4 regions of the Streptomyces violaceoruber genome follow, and region 4 is predicted to be linked to each of the others. Evidence: riboswitches for the same ligand, from Rfam matches in the RefSeq annotation. Region 4 holds a riboswitch; each other region holds the start of a gene.
What was found. A riboswitch is a leader RNA that binds a small molecule or an ion and turns the genes downstream of it on or off. The one in region 4 is predicted to bind cyclic di-AMP.

Region 1 (5,119 bases), 1.3 Mb from region 4:
GCGGCGTGCCGGTCTCGGCGTCCACCGCCACGGTGATCGCACCGACCGTGGATCCGTCCTGCTTGGGCTCGACGACCAGGCGGTAGGCGTCCCGGCCGGCCACCTGCGCGGTACCGCCGACGGTCACGGACGTGGTGTCGTCGACCGCCTTGAGCGCCTGGTCGGCGAAGTCCTTCGGGGTGGCCGGCACGTCCTGGCCCGGCACGTCCTTCTCCGGCCGCTCGGCGCCGTCGGCGGCGGTGGAGTGGTAGACCTCGTTGGACCGGCTGTCGTAGCCCCAGACGTCCTTGCCGTTGTGGATCAGGCTGTACTCGGCGGCGTTCTCCAGCAGGGACAGCTTCTGCCGGTCGGGGCCGTCGGCCGCGACGCGCAGCGTGTGGCTGCCGGACACCAGCTCGGTGAGCTTGGCCGAGGGGTCGGCGGCGGAGCCCTCGTCGTCCCCGCCGGAGCCCGGACCCCCGGACATTCCGGACATCAGGCCGCTCTCCAGCCCGCCGAGGTCCGGCAGACCCAGGTCGGTGCTGATGCGCACCGTGCCGGACAGCTGCTGGACGTCCGATTTGGCGATCTTCTCTATGAGCTGCTCCGCCGTGACCTTCGGCAGGTCGGGGTCGCCGGAGTCGGCGAGCGCGGGGACGAGCCCGATCGTCGCGGCCGCCACTCCCATCACCGCGACCGGGACGACGTACCGCGCGGCCTTGCGCCGTCCGGCCCGCAGCTCCTCGCCCGCCCCGGCGGTCGTGTTGTCGTCGGAATCGATCGGTGCCATGTGTGCCCTACCTCCGTCGTCGGCGGCGGCTGTCTCGCGACCTCGCACTCGTTCACCCGTGAGCCGCCATTCTCACCCGAATCGGTGAGGATTGGTGTTTTTCCGTGGTGTCCATCTGACCAAATCGCCGGAGCACAAGCGTCAGACCGCGGGCTCAACTCCGCCTACTCCTGCGGGATGACACGCAGGGGTGCCGACTCCCCCGGCCCGTAGGGGCCGACGCGGACCGCGGAGGCGGCGACGGACCGCAAAGGGCGGTCAGCCGGCCCGGTGGACCACCGCGTCGCACAGCTCCACCAGCGCGGCCTTCGCGTCGCATTCGCGCAGCGGGGCCAGTGCCGCCCGGGCCTCCTCCGCGTACCGGACGGTGTCCCGGCGGGCCTGCTCCAGCGCCGGGTGGGCGCGCAGCAGGCGCAGCGCCTCGGCGTGCCGCGCGTCGTCGCTCAGGTCGGAGTCGAGCAGCTCGCACAGCGCGAGGTCCTCGGCGAGCCCCAGCCGGGCCGCCCGCTCGCGCAGCCGCAGCACGGGCAGGGTGGGGATGCCCTCGCGCAGGTCCGTGCCGGGCGTCTTGCCGGACTCGTCGGAGTCGGAGGCGATGTCCAGGACGTCGTCGGCGAGCTGGAAGGCGACGCCGAGCCGCTCGCCGTACTGGGTGAGGACGTCCACCACCGTCTCGTCGGCGCCGGACATCATCGCGCCGAACCGGCAGGAGACCGCCACCAGGGAGCCCGTCTTGCCGCCCAGCACGTCCAGGTAGTGGTCGACCGGGTCGCGGCCGTCCTGCGGGCCGGCCGTCTCCAGGATCTGACCGGTGACCAGCCGTTCGAAGGCGAGGGCCTGGACACGGACCGCCTCGGGGCCGAGGTCGGCGAGGATCTGGGAGGCACGGGCGAACAGGAAGTCGCCGGTGAGGACCGCGACCGAGTTGTCCCAGCGGGTGTTCGCACTGGGCACCCCGCGCCGCACGGCGGCCTCGTCCATCACGTCGTCGTGGTACAGCGTGGCCAGGTGGGTCAGCTCCACGACCACGGCCGAGGGCACGATCCCGGGGGCGTAGGGGTCTCCGAACTGGGCCGAGAGCATCACCAGCAGCGGCCGGAACCGTTTCCCGCCGGCCCGCACCAGGTGCTGGGCGGCCTCCGTGATGAACGGCACCTCGCTTTTGGTTGCCTCAAGCAACCCTTCCTCGACAGCAACCAATCCGGCCTGGACATCGGCTTCCAGAGCCTGGTCCCGCACGCTCAGCCCGAACGGCCCGACGACGGTCACGAGGGGTCTCCTGTCTGCTGGTGTCTACTGGCGATTACCTGGTTTGTCGATAGGTCGCTGCCACCACTCAAGTCAGCGTATCCGGTCACGTTTCGATCACCGCTAGCGCCCACCGTTACAGGCTGGTCGGTATCGGATCATGAACGGTATGTTTTTGATCAGGTGATATGAGCAGATTTTGATTGATATCGCCAGAGGGGACGAGCCGGAGCCGGAGGGCGAACGGGCCGGAGCCGCCACCAAAGACCCCATCACTCCTCCCAACGGCCCGCACTTCGAGAACGTCACCCGATCGACACGCCCACCCCTTCCTTATTCGCTCCCCCTCCGCCGCCCTCTCCCCTTCCCCGCTTCCCACCCCTCCCCGCCCGACACCCGAAGCCGTCCCCACCCGCAGCCCATTGGCGCCCAGTTGGGGTTAATGCCCCATTTGCCGTGCTTGTTGAAGCCAGTGAGTTGGCTCACTCCGGGCGACCCGCAGGCAACCCGACCGGAACCTGTGCCCTCCCTTTGCCCCGCAAGCCAGTTGGGGATTGGCAGCAGCAAAGGATCAAGAGCCTCATAGGCCTCAGAACAAGGTCAACAGGCACGTTGGGTGATTCCTGCACTTGTTCCGGACATGTGCTCTCGCATACGTTCCCGGCCTGTCGGGTGGACGCCGAATCCTGCCACCGCCCGTCGCACAGTCATCCATCCAACAAACTCGCAGGCAGGAGCGGGGGACCCAGGTAAGTCGCCGCACCGGTCACCACCGGAGCGGCTCGGGGTGAAGCCGTACCCGTCAGGGCACGGCCGGGCACCTCCCCGCCCGAACCCGACAGCTCACCTCGCAGGCGTAAGGAGAGGGACACCGCATGTCTGCCAACGGTCAGAACCGTCACGCCCGCACCAGCCGCCTCGCCCGCAAGCTCGCCGTGGCCGGCACCGGTGCCGCGGTGCTGGCGCTGCCGCTCATCGGCGCCACCACCGCCTCCGCGGCCACCCCGGCCGCCGCCACGACCGCCACCACGGCGGCCACGGCCTACCCGGACAACCTCGACGGCTGGATCCGCGAGTCGCTCGACATCATGGCCCAGCACGGCATCCCCGGGACCTACGAGGGCATTCACCGCAACATCATGCGTGAGTCCTCCGGCAACCCGCTCGCCATCAACAACTGGGACATCAACGCCATCAACGGCACCCCGTCCAAGGGTCTGCTCCAGGTGATCGACCCGACCTTCCAGGCCTACCACGTCGAGGGCACCTCCTGGGACCCGTACGACCCGGTCGCCAACATCACCGCCGCCTGCAACTACGCGGCCGACCGCTACGGCTCGATGGACAACGTCTTCAGCGCGTACTGAGCCGTACGCCGCCCGAACCTCGCCTAAGAGGTACCGAAGATCCGCTCGAGGACGACGGCCACGCCGTCGTCCTCGTTCGTCGTGGTGACCTCGTCGGCCACCGCCTTGAGTTCGGGGTGCGCGCCGGCCATGGCCACACCGTGGGCCGCCCACTGGAACATCGGGATGTCGTTGGGCATGTCCCCGAAGGCGATCGTCCGCCGCCGCTCCAGACCCAGGTGCTCGGCGGCCAGCGCCAGACCGGTGGCCTTGGTGATGCCGCAGGGCTGGAGCTCCACCGTGCCGGGCCCCGACATGGTGACCGTCGCGAGGGAGCCGACCACCGCGCGAGCCGTCGCCGCCAGTTCGTCGTCGGTCAGCTCGGGGTGGCGCAGCAGCACCTTGCTGATCGGCGTGGACCACAGCTGCGCCCGCCGCTCGACGCGCACCGCGGGCAGCGTCGGGTGGGGCATCAGGTAGTCCGGCTCGATGAGCGTCAGTCCGTCGACGCCGTCCTGGTCCACGGCCGCGTGCACCTGGCCCACCTCGGCCTCGATCTTGCCGAGCGCGGTCTCGGCCAGCTCCCGGTCCAGGGTGACCGACCACAGCATCCGGTGCGCGCCGGCGTCGTAGACCTGCGCACCCTGTCCGCACACTGCGAGTCCCGTGCAGCCGAGCCGGTCGAGCAGCGGGCGCACCCGGGGGGCCGGGCGCCCCGTCACCACCAGGTGGCGCGCACCCGCCCCGGCTACCCGTGCCAGCGCGGCCAGCGACCGGTCGGAGACGGTGTCGTCGCCTCGGAGCAGCGTGCCGTCCAGGTCGGTGGCGACGAGTGAATATGCGGTGCGGTCCATGATCAGAGAATACGGACACGGCACCCGTCGGACTCACCCGTGACCGCTTCCGAACGAGGGCGTAGCGAGTGCGCTCGAACCCGCACGGCGTTGCACGACGACGCCCGATGATGTCCGAAACCTGACACATCATCGGCTAAAGCCGGTTCGGGGCCTGTGCACCGGTTGGCGGCGGCATGGCACGCCACCTGCCCTCCGGGCGCTCGCGGCGGTGCCTTCCGCCCCCGAACCCGGACCGGCCGCCGCCGCCTTCGGCGGCACTGCCCAAGAGCGGCACGTCACCCGTAACGTGTGGCCCGACCGCGTGCGTCACGTGACGCACCCCGATCACGTGACACAACGGCATACACCGCACCCCGGCACACTTGACACACTCAGTACAACCGCCGTCACACAACGGCACACACGGCGCGCACGGCGCACATGGCGAGCACGAAAGCGAGGCAGCACCCGATGCCCCCCTTCGATGTCCCCGAGGGCGACCCCTTCGGCCCGCACAACCTTCCGTACGGCGTGTTCTCGATCCCCGGCTCGCTCGACCGGACGGACCGGACGGACCGGACGGACCGGACGGTGGGCGTCCGGCTGGGCGACCACGTCCTCGACGCGGGGGCGGCGGCCCACGCGCTCGGCTCGCCGTACGCGGCCCTCCTCGCGCAGCCCACCCTCAACCCGCTGCTGGCGGCCGGGCGCACGGCGTGGTCGGACGTGCGGCGCGCGCTGACGGCGTGGGTGACGGTGCCCTCCCACCGCGAGACCCTGGAGCCGTTCTTCCACCCGCTGTCGTCGGTGACCCTGCATCTGCCCTTCGAGGTCGCCGACTACGTCGACTTCTACGCCTCCGAGAACCACGCCCGCAACGTCGGCCAGATCTTCCGCCCCGACGCCGCCGACTCCCTCAC
Region 2 (5,119 bases), 1.1 Mb from region 4:
GCGCGCCGCCCGCCACCCAGTGGTCCCCGGAACCCCGGGCCACCTGCCGCAGGTCGAAGCGGAACAGCGCGATCAGGTAGAGCACGATCCCCAGCCAGAACGGCACCAGCGCCACGTGCGCCAGCCACGGCGTCGAGGTGGCCGCGGCCAGCGTGGCGGCGAGCACGGTGAGCCCCTCCGTGGCCACGCAGCCCAGGAACACCGCCCCGGGCATCCTCCGCCCCCAGTGCTGCACCACCAGGAACAGCAGCCACGGCCACAGCAGGGACGCAAGCGCCAGCAGCACCGCCGCCAGGAGCGTCCAGCCGAGCAGCGAGAACCGCGTGCCGAGCACGGTCGTCGCGGCGACGGCGGTGAGTGCCCCCGGCGTCCCCGCCCGCTTCACCCACTGGGCGTGGTCGGCCAGCAGCAGGTAGACGAAGTTCGCCGCCAGTATCAGCCAGGCGGCGCAGGCCAGGGCGAGGGTGATCCGCGACAGGACCTCGCGGCCCGTCAGATGGAGGGCGACCGACACGATGCCGGTCGCCATCACCGCGGCCCCGGCCGCCGGTGGACGCTGCGCCCACCAGGTGCGCAGCGCGGAGGGATGGGTGGCCGATGACATGCGCCCGATGCTAAGTACCTCGCCGATCAGGCCGGGCGCACCACGCTGTAGATCGAGGACTCGCCGTCGTAGAAGATCGACTCCTCGCGGACGTACGCGCCCGGCTTCGGGGCGTGGATCATCATGCCGTCGCCGATGTACAGGCCGACGTGGCTGATGTCGTCGTAGAAGAAGACCAGGTCACCGGGTTGCGCCTGGGAGACGGAGACGGTCGTCCCGGCGTTGACCTGGTCGTAGGTGACGCGCGGCAGCGTCACGCCGGCGGCCTTCCAGGCGGCCTGGGTGAGGCCCGAGCAGTCGTAGGAGCCGGGGCCCGTGGCGCCCCAGACGTACGGCTTGCCGATCTGGGCGCGGGCGAAGGCGATCGCCTTCTCGGCCTTGGTGCCGGTCGAGGTGCCCGGCGTCGACGAGCCCGAGGAGTCCGACGAACCGGTGCCGCCGGAGGTCCCCGAGGATCCGGAGCCGCTCTCCTGCTGCTGTGCGGCCTCCTCCCGCCGCTTGCGCTCCGCGTCCTCCTGCGCCGCCTGCTGCTTCGCCAGCTCGGCGGCCTTGCGCTCGGCCTCCTCCTGCTTCTTCCTCTCGATCGCCGCGAGCCGGGCCTTCTCCTCGGCGGTCAGTTCCGAAAGCAGCTCCCGCGCGGTGGCGAGCTTCTTCTGGACGGTCGACTTGGCCGTCTTCAGGTCGGTCTGCGAGTCGGTGAGCGTTTCGAGGCTCTCGGTGGCCTCCCGGCGCTTCTTCATCGTCTCGGACTGCTGGGTGACGTAGTCGTCGACGGCGGTCTTCTGCCGGCCGGTGAGCCGGTTCATCAGCTGGTTCTGGTCGAAGTAGTCCTGCGGCGAGTCCGCGAGCAGCAGCGTCGCGGTCTCCGGGACCGAGGCGCCCGTGCGGTACTGGGCGGAGGCGAAGGAACCCAGCTCCTCGCGCGCGTCGTTGAGCTTCTGGGTGCGCTGGGCGACGTCGTCGAGGAGGGTGTCGACCTTCTTGCGCTGCTTGGTGGTCTTCTCCTTGGCCGCGTTGTACTTCTCGGTCGCCGACCCGGCCTGGCGGTACAGGTCGTCGACCTTCTTCTCGACCTCCTCCAGGGTCGGCCGGTCGTCCGACGGCGTGGCGTTCGCCGTCTGGGACAGCAGGGCGACGGAGGTGAGGGCCGCGGTGGCGAGGGCCGGGGTCCGGATGCCCGCGACGCGGGGACCGGTGGGACGCGACTTGCGGTGCGACGCCAAGGAGGCGACTCCTTCCAGTGCTCCGCCTACCGGGTTAGCTGTCGGGTTCGGGCGGTGTGGCGCGGAAGGTTTGCCCTACGGCGGACCGTCCTCGCGTCGAGGGCGGTGAGGCCGATTCACCCCAAAGTTCTCGGTTGGGTCCCCGGCTCCGGTGCCGTGCGGGCAGGCCGGACTCGGCGGAGGCCGCGCGGCCCGGCGAGGTTCGCCGGAGGGGGTCGAGCGGCCTGCCCCGCACCGTAGCCAACTCGTGTGGCCGCTGTGAAGGTTGGTGGGTGATATGCCCGATACATTTTCGTGACCTTTCGTTCGGGTGCCTCCGGGGTGGTCGCGGGCGTCACTCTTCGTGGTTCCGCTGGTCGCAGGGCGTGTCCACGCCGGGGATGGTGGGCATTTTCCGGGGTGGCACCGGGTTGTCGGTGGGGCGCCCTAGACTCGGAGAGCGATGAGCAACCTCTTTGACGACAGCTTCCTGGCGAGCCTCCAGACCCCCCGGGGTCACGAGGAGGAACCCCCGCCGCCGCCCGAGGACGATCACGGACCGGAGCCGGTTCCGCACGATCTGTTCGGCGGGAAGTTCGACGCGCCCCCGCAGCGGGACACCCACTACCGGGACGGCGCCCCGCGGCCCGCCCTGGACGCCGCCGCGCTCCTGGAGGGGCTGAACGAGAACCAGCGGGCCGCCGTCGTCCACTCCGGCTCCCCGCTGCTCATCGTGGCCGGCGCCGGCTCCGGCAAGACCCGCGTCCTCACCCACCGCATCGCCCACCTGCTGGCCGAGCGGAACGTCCACCCGGGCCAGATCCTCGCGATCACCTTCACCAACAAGGCCGCGGGCGAGATGAAGGAGCGCGTCGAGCAGCTCGTCGGCCCGCGCGCCAACGCGATGTGGGTGATGACCTTCCACAGCGCGTGTGTGCGCATCCTGCGCCGCGAGTCGAAGAAGCTCGGCTTCACCTCGTCGTTCTCGATCTACGACGCCGCCGACTCCAAGCGGCTCATGGCGCTGGTCTGCCGCGACCTGGACCTGGACCCCAAGCGCTTCCCGCCCAAGTCCTTCAGCGCGAAGATCAGCAACCTGAAGAACGAGCTGATCGACGAGGAGGACTTCGCCGCCCAGGCCGCCGACGGTTTCGAGAAGACCCTCGCCCAGGCCTACGCCATGTACCAGTCGCGGCTGCGCGAGGCCAACGCCCTCGACTTCGACGACCTGATCATGACGACGGTCAACCTGCTGCGCGCCTTCCCGGACGTCGCCGAGCACTACCGCCGCCGCTTCCGGCACGTCCTGGTCGACGAGTACCAGGACACCAACCACGCCCAGTACGCCCTGGTGCGCGAGCTGGTCGGCGTGCCCTCGGAGCACCCCGTCGACGTGCCGCCGGAGGCCGAGGTGCCGCCCGCCGAGCTGTGCGTGGTGGGCGACGCCGACCAGTCGATCTACGCCTTCCGCGGCGCCACCATCCGCAACATCCTCCAGTTCGAGGAGGACTACCCGGACGCGACGACGATCCTGCTGGAGCAGAACTACCGCTCCACCCAGACCATCCTCAGCGCCGCCAACGCGGTCATCGAGCGCAACGAGTCCCGCCGCCCCAAGAACCTGTGGACCAACCAGGGCAGCGGCGCGCAGATCACCGGGTACGTCGCCGACACCGAGCACGACGAGGCGCAGTTCGTCGCCGACGAGATAGACCGCCTCACCGACGCGGGCGAGGCCAAGGCCGGCGACGTCGCCGTCTTCTACCGGACCAACGCCCAGTCCCGTGTCTTCGAAGAGGTCTTCATCCGCACCGGCCTGCCCTACAAGGTCGTCGGCGGCGTCCGCTTCTACGAGCGCAAGGAGGTCCGGGACGTCCTGGCCTACCTGCGGGTGCTGGCCAACCCGGAGGACTCGGTGCCGCTGCGCCGCATCCTCAACGTCCCCAAGCGCGGCATCGGCGACCGCGCGGAGGCGATGATCGACGCCCTCTCCCAGCGCGAGAAGATCAGCTTCCCGCAGGCGCTCAGGCGCGTCGACGAGGCGTACGGCATGGCCGCGCGCTCCGCGAACGCCGTCAAGCGGTTCAACACGCTCATGGAGGACCTGCGCACGATCGTCGAGTCCGGCGCCGGACCGGCGACCGTCCTGGAGGCCATCCTCGAACGCACCGGCTACCTCGCCGAGTTGCAGGCCTCCACCGATCCCCAGGACGAGACCCGCATCGAGAACCTCCAGGAACTCGCGGCCGTCGCCCTGGAGTTCGAGCAGGAGCGGGCCGAGGGCGAGGAGGCCGGGACGCTGGCCGACTTCCTGGAGAAGGTCGCGCTCGTCGCCGACTCCGACCAGATCCCGGACGAGGAGGACGGCGACGGCGTCGTCACCCTGATGACCCTGCACACCGCCAAGGGCCTGGAGTTCCCGGTCGTCTTCCTCACCGGCATGGAGGACGGCGTCTTCCCGCACATGCGCGCCCTCGGCCAGGCCAAGGAGCTGGAGGAGGAGCGGCGGCTCGCCTACGTCGGCATCACGCGCGCCCGCGAGCGGCTCTACCTGACCCGGTCGACGCTGCGCAGCGCCTGGGGCCAGCCGTCGTACAACCCGCCCTCGCGGTTCCTGGAGGAGATCCCGGCCCCGCACCTGGAATGGAAGCGGACCGGGGCGAACGGTCCCGCGCCTTCCGCTCCGGTCTCGGGCGTGGCCGCCTCGCTGTCGTCGTCCCGGTCGCGGTCCCGGTCCTCGGCGTCGGGTGCGTCCGGCTTCGCCACGGGCAGGTCGGCCGGCGCCGAGCAGCCCACGGTCTCGCTGGCGGTCGGCGACCGCGTCACGCACGACCAGTTCGGGCTCGGCACGGTGGTCGGCGTCAAGGGCACCGGTTCGAACGCGGAGGCGACGATCGACTTCGGGGACACCAAGCCGAAGCGGCTGCTGCTGCGGTACGCGCCGGTGGAGAAGCTCTGAGGACGGTTCGACGGGCGCGGCGCGGTCCCGGACGGTCGTCCGGGACCGGTCCGGGGACGGACCCGGCGATCTGCTGAGACGTTACGGCGTCACGTCGGGTTGAGACCGTGGCTGCGCAGCCACGGGAGCGGGTCGATCGACGAGCCGCCCGCAGGGCGCACCTCGAAGTGCAGGTGCGGGCCGGTGGAGTTGCCCGAGTCGCCGGAGTACGCGATCGCGTCGCCCGCCTTCACGGTGGTGCCGGAGGGAACCTGGTAGCTGGAGAGGTGGCAGTACCACGTCTCCGTGCCGTCCTTCGCGGTCACGATCATCATGTTGCCGTACGCGCTGTTGAACTGCGTCCGCACGGTACCG
Region 3 (5,119 bases), 1.2 Mb from region 4:
GGCCAAGGCGCTGTCCGGCGGATACGTCCCGGTGGGGGCCACCCTGGGCAAGGACTGGATCTTCCAGAAGGTGTACTCCTCGATGGACCGCGTGCAGGTCCACTCGGCGAGCTTCGGGTCCAACGCACAGGCCATGGCCGCCGGGCTCGCGGTGCTGTCGGTGATGGAGAACGAGGAGATCGTCGCGAACGCCGCGGCGGTGGGGGAGCGGCTGAAGTCCCGGCTTGCGGAGCTGGTGGACCGCTACGAGCTGCTCGCCGACGTCCGGGGCCGCGGACTGATGATCGGCATCGAGTTCGGCCGGCCCAGGTCCCTGAAGCTGCGCAGCCGCTGGACGATGCTACAGGCGGCGCGGAAGGGACTGTTCGCGCAGATGGTGGTCGTGCCGCTGCTGCAACGGCACCGGATCCTGACCCAGGTGTCCGGCGACCACCTGGAGGTGATCAAGCTGATCCCGCCGCTGATCGTCGACACCGACGACGCCGACCGGTTCGTCGACGCCTTCACGGAGGTGATGGAGGACGCGCACCATGGCGGTGGCCTGATGTGGGACTTCGGGAAGACCCTGGTCAAGCAGGCGGTGGCCAACCGCTGAGCGCACCCTCCGGGTCTTTTGCCTCTGAGGCAAGGAATTTGCCTGGCGGGCAAGATTCGGGCTGAATGGAGGCATGAGCTCCTCCGAGACCGGCCCCGCCGAGGGGGCGGTCGCCGCCGTCGCGCCCCAGCTGCGTGAGCTGCGGCGGCGGGCCGCCCTCACCCTGGAGGCCGCCGCCCGCGCCGCAGGGCTCTCGCCCGCCCACCTCTCCCGCCTGGAGACCGGGCAGCGCCAGCCCTCGCTGCCGATGCTGCTCTCCCTCGCCCGGGTCTACGGTACGACCGTCGCCGAGCTGCTGGGCGAGTCGGCCGCGGACCGGGACGCCGTCGTGCGCGCCGCCGACATGGAACCCACCGCCGCGGGCGGCTGGACGTACTGGCGGGCCGGAGCGCCGGGCTGCGGCATGCAGGCCCTGCGCGTCCAGGTTCCGTACGGCTCCCAGGGCGACGTCGTGCGGGTGCACCCCGGCGAGGAGTGGCTGCACGTCCTGCGGGGCCGGCTGCGACTGCGCCTCGGGGACACCGAGCACCGGCTCACCGCGGGGGACAGCGCCCACTTCGACTCGATGACCCCGCACCGGATCGCCGCGCAGGACCCCGACGGGGTCGAGCTGCTGTTCGTCCACACCCTGCTGCAGAGCCCGACGGCCGCCCTGTGCCTCGGCCCGACCCCTGGAGAGACGCCATGAGCACCATGCAGGAGAAGTTCCCGCGCGCCCTGTGGGTGCGGCTGATCGTCTACATCGCCCTGGGGCACGTCTTCGGCGGCTTCCTCTACCTGCTGTTCGAGGTGGGCGCCAAGTAGCGCCGGGCGCGGGCGGGTGGGTCAGTCCAGCATCCGCTCGCGCAGCCGCTCCCGGGTCGCGGGAGTGAGGCGCAGGCCCTGCTCCAGATAGGCGTCGACGCCGCCCCACGTCTCCTCGACGGTCTCGAAGGCCGCCGCCAGGTACTCGGCGCGCGCGTCGAACAGAGGGCTGAGCAGCTCCATGACCTCGGGGGAGTAGGCCGAGGCCGCGGAACCGCTGCGGCGCACCTTGTAGCGGCGGTGCGCGGCGTTCGACTTCAGGTAGTCCTCGACGACGGCCTCGCGCTCGACACCCAGGGCGAGCAGCGTGACGGCGATCGACAGGCCCGCGCGGTCCTTTCCGGCGGCGCAGTGCATCAGGGCCGGGACGCTGTCCTCGGCGAGCGCGTGCAGGATGCGGGAGTGCTCCGCGGTGCGCTCCGTGACGATCGCGCGGTAGGAGCCGATCATCCGGTCCGCGGCCTTGCCGTCGGCCAGGATCTCGCGCAGCTGGTCGAGGTCGCCGTCACGGACCATCTTCCAGAACTCGGCGCCGTCGGCCGGGTCGCTCAGCGGCAGGTTCACATTGCGCACGCCCGGCAGGTCGACGTCCGGGCCCTCGAGCTTCTGGTCGGCCGCGTTGCGGAAGTCGAAGATCGTGTGCAGGCCCAGCGAGGCCAGGAACGCGGCGTCCTCCCCGGTGGCGTGAGCCAGGTGACCGCTGCGGAACAGCACCCCCTGCCGCACCCGCCGCCCGTCCACGGTCGGCAGTCCGCCCACGTCCCGGAAGTTGCGCACGCCGGTCAGCTCGGGTTCGGTCGACGGGACCTGCTGCGTCACGGGGGCTCCTCCCACTCCGCCCCGCCGCCGCTGCTCGCCGGCGGGCTCCACCCGACGATACGGCATCACCCGGGCGCGAAATGGAGCCCCGAGGGATATTCCGGGCCGATTAGAGCCTTCTGTCCGAATTGGTGGCTTAATAACAACTGGCCCTGAAATGGCGGAGGGTGAAGGTGAGGCGCGTGAGCAGCGTCATATCCGTGACCGTGCGTTGCCCGTCATGTTCACGTAATTCAACTGTTTCTCAAGGGGCTTTAAGCAAAAGCGCGCGACGGAAATCGACGCAGGGTTACCGGATATTCCCGTAAAGGATCAATCGGAACACCTGCCGGGGGAACCCTTCGCTTGTCCCTGTGCGTCTTGGTCCCTTACGTTCACCACCGATCCGGACGGACGCCTAATCCTGCCGCCGACCGGAGCCCGCACTCATCGACCACCCGTACACGGCAGGAGCGGGGGACCCACAGGTAGAACTGCCTGTTCCGGTTCCCGGAACGGCTTGGGGTAAAGCCGCGCTCCGGCGCGGCCGGGCATCTCCAGCCCGCACCCGACAGCTCACCTCGCAGGCGCCGGAGAGGAATTCACCATGCCCGCGAAGGGTAAGCACCGCCGTACCAGGGCCATGCGCCTGACCCGCACCATCGCCGTCGCCGGGACCGGTGGCGCCGCGCTCGCGCTCCCGCTGATGGGTGCCGCCGCCGCCAACGCCGCTCCCGCGCACTCCGTTTCCGAGCAGGCCGTGCAGTCCGTTCCGGCGTCCGCCAAGAAGGCCGCCGCCGAGAAGAACTCCGACTCGCGCACCTACACCGTGAAGAGCGGCGACTACCTCTCGAAGATCGCCGACGAGCAGGACGTCGACGGCGGCTGGAAGAAGCTCTACGCGGACAACCGCGAGGCCGTCGGTTCCGACCCGTCGCTGATCCACCCCGGTCTCAAGCTCTCGATCGACGGCCAGGCCGCCAAGCCGTCGGCGCCGTCCTCCGCGCAGTCGCAGAAGCCCGCGCAGAAGTCCGCCGAGAAGCCTGCGGAGAAGACCGCCGCGAAGCCGGCCCAGAAGTCGACGGACGCCGAGAAGGCCTCCTCCTCGGACACCGGCAGCCAGTCCACGGGCACCACCAGCGGCTACACCTCCCCCGTCGCGGGCGGCACCGTCGGCACCCCGTACCACCAGTCCGGCAGCATGTGGTCCAGCGGCTACCACACCGGCACCGACTTCGTCGTCCCGACCGGCACCTCCCTCAAGGCCGTCGGCGCGGGCACCGTCGTCTCCGCCGGCTGGGGCGGCGCGTACGGCAACCAGGTCGTCATCCAGCTCGCCGACGGCCACTACGCCCAGTACGCCCACCTCTCCTCGCTCTCCGTCTCCACCGGTCAGTCGGTGACGGCGGGTCAGCAGGTCGGCCTCTCGGGTGCCACCGGCAACGTGACCGGCCCGCACCTGCACTTCGAGATCCGCACCACGCCGGACTACGGCTCGGACATCGACCCGCTGGCGTTCCTGCGCTCGCACGGCGTCTCCGTCTGACGACCGGTTCCGCGCGGCCCCCGCGCACCGAAGGCCGGACCCCGATCCCCGGGTCCGGCCTTCGGCGTGTCCGGACCCGGTGCGCGCGCCGTACAGGCCCCTCGCCGTATTCCGGAATTGACGAATACTTTAGGCGTGGCCTTTCTCACCGCCCGTCAATCCCTTCCTACGGTCGCGTAGGTCACATTCCAAGGTGAATCATGGGCCGATGTGGCAGACGATTCGAAGAGTGACAGCAGAGCAGTGATCGGGTCGTACGTGGCGGTGGGGGACAGCTTCACCGAGGGCGTCGGCGACCCCGGCCCCGACGGGGCGTTCGTCGGCTGGGCCGACCGGCTCGCCGTACTGCTCGCGGACCGGCGCCCCGAGGGCGACTTCACGTACACGAACCTCGCCGTGCGCGGCAGGCTCCTCGACCAGATCGTGGCGGAACAGGTCCCGCGGGTCGTCGGACTCGCGCCCGACCTCGTCTCGTTCGCGGCGGGCGGCAACGACATCATCCGGCCCGGCACCGATCCCGACGAGGTCGCCGAGCGGTTCGAGCTGGCGGTGGCCGCGCTGACCGCCGCGGCCGGAACCGTCCTGGTAACCACCGGGTTCGACACCCGGGGGGTACCCGTCCTCAAGCACCTGCGCGGCAAGATCGCCACGTACAACGGGCACGTCCGCGCCATCGCCGACCGCTACGGCTGCCCGGTCCTCGACCTGTGGTCGCTGCGGAGCGTCCAGGACCGCAGGGCGTGGGACGCCGACCGGCTGCACCTGTCGCCGGAGGGGCACACCCGGGTGGCGCTGCGCGCGGGGCAGGCCCTGGGCCTGCGCGTCCCGGCCGACCCTGACCAGCCCTGGCCGCCCCTGCCGCCGCGCGGCACGCTCGACGTCCGGCGCGACGACGTGCACTGGGCGCGCGAGTACCTGGTGCCGTGGATCGGGCGCCGGCTGCGGGGCGAGTCGTCGGGCGACCACGTGACGGCCAAGGGGACGCTGTCGCCGGACGCCATCAAGACGCGGATCGCCGCGGTGGCCTGACGCGGAGGCCGGTGCGGTCCCGGCGCACCGGCGGGCCGGCGTCCCGAGGGGCCGGTATCCCGAGGGGCCGGTGTCCGGGACGGGCCGGCGTCCGGACGGGCGCTAGCGCCGCGTCGGTGTCAACGCCGCCCGCTCCAGGCCCAGTTCCCGGGCCAGGGCGTCGTCCACCCACTCCTGCGCCCGGGCCCGCGACACCGTGCCCGTGTACGAGGTGAGCTGCACCGCCAGCCCGTCCAGCAACGCCGTCAGCCGCAGGGCCGCGGCGTCCGGCTCGGCGCAGGAGAACTCACCGGCGGCCACGCCCTCGGCGATGACCTCGGCGATCGCCGCCTTCCACTGGCGGTCCA
Region 4 (5,119 bases):
GAGTGGCTGGACCGCCTGGGCACGGTCGCCGGCCGCGCCGACGAACTGTGCCGGTACGCGGTCCTGTTCGGCGACCCGCAGCTCGCCCTCACCGCCGTGCAGCGCGTGCTCGAGGTGACGGCCGAGGAGGTCCAGGAGGTCGCCAAGGCCCGCCTGCGCCCCGACAACCGCGCGGTGCTCGTCTACGAGCCCACCGCCTCCGCCGACGAGACCGACGCCAGCGACGAGAACGAGGAGGCGGCCAAGTGACCGAGCTCGCCACCATGGAATTCCACGCCCAGCCGCAGGCCGGCGAGCCCAAGCCCTGGGCGTTCCCCGCTCCCGAGCGCGGCAGCCTCGACAACGGCCTCACCGTGCTGCGCTGCCACCGCCCCGGCCAGCAGGTCGTCGCCGTCGAGGTGCTCCTCGACGCCCCCCTGGACGCCGAGCCGGCCGGTCTCGACGGTGTCGCCACCATCATGGCGCGCGCCTTCTCCGAGGGCACCGACAAGCACTCCGCCGAGGACTTCGCCGCGGAGCTGGAGCGCTGCGGCGCCACCCTGGACGCGCACGCCGACCACCCCGGCGTCCGGCTGAGCCTGGAGGTGCCCGCCTCGCGCCTCGGCAAGGCACTCGGCCTGCTCGCCGACGCCCTCAGGGCGCCCGCCTTCGCGGACGGCGAGGTCGAACGACTGGTGCGCAACCGGCTCGACGAGATCCCGCACGAGCTGGCCAACCCCTCCCGGCGTGCCGCCAAGGAACTCTCCAAGGAGCTGTTCCCGGCCGACGCGCGCATGTCGCGCCCGCGCCAGGGCACCGAGGAGACGGTCGAGGCCATCGACTCGGCGGCCGTACGCGCCTTCTACGAGCGGCACGTCCGCCCCGCCACGGCCACCGCGGTGGTCGTCGGCGACCTCACCGGCGTCGACCTGGACGCGCTGCTCGCCGACACCCTGGGCGCGTGGACCGGCTCGGCCGCCGAGCCGCGTCCGGTGCCCCCGGTGACCGCCGACGACCGGGGCCGGGTCGTCATCGTGGACCGTCCCGGCGCCGTCCAGACGCAGCTGCTGATCGGCCGCACCGGCGCCGACCGGCACGACCGCGTGTGGCCCGCGCAGGTGCTCGGCACCTACTGCCTGGGCGGCACCCTCACCTCGCGCCTGGACCGCGTCCTGCGCGAGGAGAAGGGCTACACCTACGGTGTGCGGGCGTTCGGCCAGGTCCTGCGCTCCGCGCCGGACGGCACGGGCGCCGCCATGCTCGCCATCAGCGGATCCGTCGACACCCCCAACACCGGTCCCGCCCTGGAGGACCTGTGGACGGTGCTGCGCAAGCTGGCGGCGGAGGGGCTCACCGACGCCGAGCGCGACGTGGCCGTGCAGAACCTGGTGGGCGTGGCGCCGCTGAAGTACGAGACGGCGGCGGCCGTGGCGAGCACGCTGGCCGACCAGGTCGAGCAGCACCTGCCCGACGACTTCCAGGCCACGCTCTACCGTCAACTGGCCGCCACGGGCACCGTGGAGGCCACCGCGGCGGTCGTGAACGCCTTCCCGGTGGACCGTCTCGTGACGGTCCTCGTCGGCGACGCGGCGCAGATCAAGGAGCCCGTCGAGGCCCTCGGCATCGGCGAAGTCACCGTGGTGGCGGCCGAGTAGCGGCACGCGCGCGCGGCGGCCCCGGTGACCGGTGTGTCACCGGGGCCGCCGTTTGTCCGGATTGGGGGAGTGGTTGCCCGTCTGCCCTGTGGCGTGCGCTACAAAAAGCCTGTTGCGTTTGAGGATTGAACGCAGCCGCGTTTAGCGTCGTCCGGGCTGTTCGTCAGGCAGTGCGCCGCACCCGCGGCACCGGACAGCCATCGCCGAGTCCCCGTACGGCGCGAGCCAGGGGAGCCGGGGACCCATCGCAGTCCCTGGGGTGAATCGGACGCCCGCGCGCACCGCGAGGGGGTCCGTAGGAGACCTTCCACCTCCGAACCCGTCAGCTAACCCGGTAGGCGAGAGGGAAGGAAAGGACAAGCCTCTACATGGCGTTCACGCGCGCCACCGGGAAGCACCGCCGTCCCGGCCGGGTGCACCGCACCACCGTCCGCGCGGCGGGAGTCGCGGCACTCGCCACCACCGGTGTGGTCGGCACCCTCGCGGCTCCGGCGCTCGCCGCCGAGCCCGAGGCGGAACAGACCGGGCTCACCCCGGTCGTCACCATCGGCGACTCCATAGCCGACGAGATCGACGCCCAGGCCCTCGCCCAGAAGCAGGCGGCCGCGGACGCCGCCGCCCGCGAGGCGGCTCGGGAGGCGGCCCGCGAGCGGGCGGCCGAGGCGGCCAAGGAGGCGCGCGAGGCCAAGGAGCGCGCCGCGCGGGAGGCGGAGCGCGAGCGCCTCAACACCTTCGTCGCACCGATCACCGCCTCGTACGTCTCGACCGCCTACCAGGCCGGCAGCTCCCTGTGGTCCTCGGGCAGCCACACCGGCATCGACTTCCACGCCTCCAGCGGCACGTCCGTGCACTCCGTGGGTGTCGGCACCGTCGTCGAGGCCGGCTGGGGCGGCGCGTACGGCAACCAGGTCGTGATCAGGATGCACGACGGCACGTACACCCAGTACGGGCACCTGTCGTCCATCGGCGTCTCGGTCGGCCAGTCGGTCGAGCCCGGCCAGCAGATCGGCGTCTCGGGTGCCACCGGCAACGTCACCGGACCGCACCTGCACTTCGAGGCCCGTACGAGCCCCGAGTACGGCTCGGACATGGACCCCGTCGCCTATCTCCGCTCCCACGGAGTGAACGTCTGACGAAAAAGCCCCGGCTTCCCGGGTCGGGGCTTTTTGTATTCCATGCCGGCTTGATTGGCCTAGAGTCGCTGAAAGCGCGTCCATCGTCGACGTTTCTGGGGATCAAGGCGGAGGTCGGTCATGCGTATTCCGGCACATTCGGTGTGCACGGCGATTCGGGACGACATCGTGACCGGCGTCCACGGGCGCGGGAGCCGGCTCACCGAGGAGCTCCTCGCCCGCCGCTACGGCGTCTCCCGCGTCCCCGTCCGAGAGGCCCTGCGCACGCTGGAGGCGGAGGGCTTCGTGGTCACCCGGCGGCACGCGGGCGCGTGCGTCGCGGAACCGACCCGGCGGGAGGCCGCCGATCTGCTGGAGACCCGCACGCTCCTCGAGCCGCTCGGTGCCTCCCGGGCCGCGCGGCGGCGCACCGACGCCCACCTCAAGGTGCTGCGCGGCCTGGTCAGGCTGGGGCAGGAACGGGCCGGGCGGGGCACCGTGGACGAGCTGCGCTCCCTGGGCGGCTGGTTCCACGAGACCCTCGCCAGGGCGGCGGACAGCCCCTCCCTGACCGCGCTGCTGACCCAGCTCCGCCACAAGATCGCCTGGATGTACGTCGTGGAGGCACCGGTCGGACCGGTGGAGCACTGGGCGGAGCACGCGGCGATCGCCGACGCCGTGGCCCGGGGCGACGCCGAACGCGCGCGGGCGCTCATGACCCGGCACATCGAGCGGTCGGCGCCCGGGTACCGGCTCCGGTTCGCCGCCGGCGGCGCGGCGACGGAGCGTGTGAGGAATACGCAACATTCCGTAAACACCGCGAGCCCGCTCCGGTAACACAGGTTCCGTATACAAAGGCGGGGGAATTCCGGCGGCTATTTCTGCCGCCCCGAATGTGTGGAAGCGGAAGCGGAAGCGGAAGCGGAAAAGGCGAAAGGCCCGTCCGGTGGTCCCGGCGGGCCTTTCGGTGCTGCTGTCCCGTCCGTCAGACGGTCTCGGGAAGCTCCTCGAGCCCCTCGGCGACCAGCTTCGCCAGCCGCTCCAGGGCCGCCTCCGCGCCCTCGGCGTCGGAGGCGAGGACGATCTCCTCGCCCCCCTGGGCGCCGAGGCCGAGGACGGCCAGCATGGAGGCCGCGTTGACGGGGGAGCCGTCGGCCTTGGCGATCGTCACCGGGACGCCTGTGGCCGTGGCGGCTCGGACGAAGATGGAGGCGGGGCGGGCGTGGAGACCCTCGGCCCAGCCGACGTTGACGCGGCGCTCAGCCATGTGATGCTGCCCTTCAGGTGTTCAGAGGCGTTGAAGTTGTCTAGACCAGTCTTGTCTAGACCAGTTTCCCACATCGTGAAGCAAGCCGGGACGACCACGTTGCGCCGCCCCGTACGGGTCCCGGACCGCGGCCTCGGTCCGGACCTCCGTCCCCCACAGACTGCCCCGCGCCGTTGTCGTACGCGAGCCGTACTCTGGGGCCCATGCAGACCTCGTCGGACCGGCACGAGTACCCCGCCCACTGGGAAGCCGACGTGGTGCTGCGCGACGGCGGCACCGCGCGCGTCCGCCCCATCACCGTTGACGACGCCGAGCGCCTGGTCAGCTTCTACGAGCAGGTTTCCGACGAGTCGAAGTACTACCGCTTCTTCGCGCCGTACCCTCGCCTGTCCGCCAAGGACGTCCACCGCTTCACGCACCACGACTTTGTGGACCGGGTGGGACTCGCGGCCACCATCGGCGGCGAGTTCATCGCCACCGTACGCTACGACCGGATCGGGGCCGGCGGAACACCCGCCACCGCACCGGCCGACGAGGCCGAGGTCGCCTTCCTCGTCCAGGACGCCCACCAGGGACGCGGCGTCGCCTCCGCCCTCCTGGAGCACATCGCCGCCGTCGCCCGCGAGCGGGGCATCCGCCGCTTCGCCGCCGAGGTGCTGCCCGCCAACAACAAGATGATCAAAGTCTTCATGGACGCCGGGTACACCCAGAAGCGAAGCTTCGAGGACGGGGTGGTCCGCCTGGAGTTCGATCTCGAACCCACCGACCGCTCGCTGGCCGTGCAGTACGCGCGCGAGCACCGCGCGGAGGCCCGTTCCGTGCAGCGGCTGCTGCAGCCCGGCTCGGTCGCGGTCGTCGGCGCCGGCCGCACCCCGGGCGGCGTCGGCCGCAGCATCCTCGGCAACATCCGGGACGCCGGCTACACGGGGCGCCTGTACGCCGTGAACAGGGCCTTCCCCGAGGACATGAAAGAACTCGACGGGGTTCCGGCGTGCCGTTCCGTGGGCGACATCGACGGGCCCGTCGACCTCGCCGTCGTGACCGTGCCCGCCGAGCACGTCCCGGACGTCGTCACCGCGTGCGGCGAGCACGGGGTGCAGGGCCTG

Region 1: it holds a riboswitch for cyclic di-AMP, as region 4 does, so the genes downstream of both, R2E43_RS15525 (transglycosylase SLT domain-containing protein) here and R2E43_RS09425 (M23 family metallopeptidase) in region 4, are expected to answer to the same signal.
Region 2: it holds a riboswitch for cyclic di-AMP, as region 4 does, so the genes downstream of both, R2E43_RS14545 (C40 family peptidase) here and R2E43_RS09425 (M23 family metallopeptidase) in region 4, are expected to answer to the same signal.
Region 3: it holds a riboswitch for cyclic di-AMP, as region 4 does, so the genes downstream of both, R2E43_RS04580 (M23 family metallopeptidase) here and R2E43_RS09425 (M23 family metallopeptidase) in region 4, are expected to answer to the same signal.

The regions. Positions count from the first base shown of each region.
Region 1 covers NZ_CP137734.1:3,520,729-3,525,847, forward strand. Annotated here, with positions in the region: gene R2E43_RS15515 (LolA family protein) at 1-769, opposite strand, end outside; gene R2E43_RS15520 (polyprenyl synthetase family protein) at 1,028-2,038, opposite strand; cyclic di-AMP (ydaO/yuaA leader) riboswitch at 2,723-2,888, shown strand; gene R2E43_RS15525 (transglycosylase SLT domain-containing protein) at 2,893-3,384, shown strand; gene R2E43_RS15530 (HAD family hydrolase) at 3,408-4,217, opposite strand; gene fahA (fumarylacetoacetase) at 4,671-5,119, shown strand, end outside.
Region 2 covers NZ_CP137734.1:3,325,954-3,331,072, reverse strand. Annotated here, with positions in the region: gene R2E43_RS14550 (tellurite resistance/C4-dicarboxylate transporter family protein) at 1-604, opposite strand, end outside; gene R2E43_RS14545 (C40 family peptidase) at 631-1,827, opposite strand; cyclic di-AMP (ydaO/yuaA leader) riboswitch at 1,834-2,016, opposite strand; gene pcrA (DNA helicase PcrA) at 2,270-4,765, shown strand; gene R2E43_RS14535 (peptidoglycan DD-metalloendopeptidase family protein) at 4,855-5,119, opposite strand, start outside.
Region 3 covers NZ_CP137734.1:969,109-974,227, reverse strand. Annotated here, with positions in the region: gene R2E43_RS04600 (aspartate aminotransferase family protein) at 1-595, shown strand, start outside; gene R2E43_RS04595 (helix-turn-helix domain-containing protein) at 669-1,283, shown strand; gene R2E43_RS04590 (DUF6126 family protein) at 1,280-1,399, shown strand; gene R2E43_RS04585 (tyrosine-protein phosphatase) at 1,421-2,218, opposite strand; cyclic di-AMP (ydaO/yuaA leader) riboswitch at 2,643-2,802, shown strand; gene R2E43_RS04580 (M23 family metallopeptidase) at 2,805-3,743, shown strand; gene R2E43_RS04575 (SGNH/GDSL hydrolase family protein) at 3,987-4,772, shown strand; gene R2E43_RS04570 (TetR/AcrR family transcriptional regulator) at 4,875-5,119, opposite strand, start outside.
Region 4 covers NZ_CP137734.1:2,179,401-2,184,519, reverse strand. Annotated here, with positions in the region: gene R2E43_RS09435 (M16 family metallopeptidase) at 1-249, shown strand, start outside; gene R2E43_RS09430 (M16 family metallopeptidase) at 246-1,634, shown strand; cyclic di-AMP (ydaO/yuaA leader) riboswitch at 1,826-1,990, shown strand; gene R2E43_RS09425 (M23 family metallopeptidase) at 2,003-2,767, shown strand; gene R2E43_RS09420 (GntR family transcriptional regulator) at 2,888-3,583, shown strand; gene R2E43_RS09415 (HPr family phosphocarrier protein) at 3,732-4,013, opposite strand; gene R2E43_RS09410 (bifunctional acetate--CoA ligase family protein/GNAT family N-acetyltransferase) at 4,217-5,119, shown strand, end outside.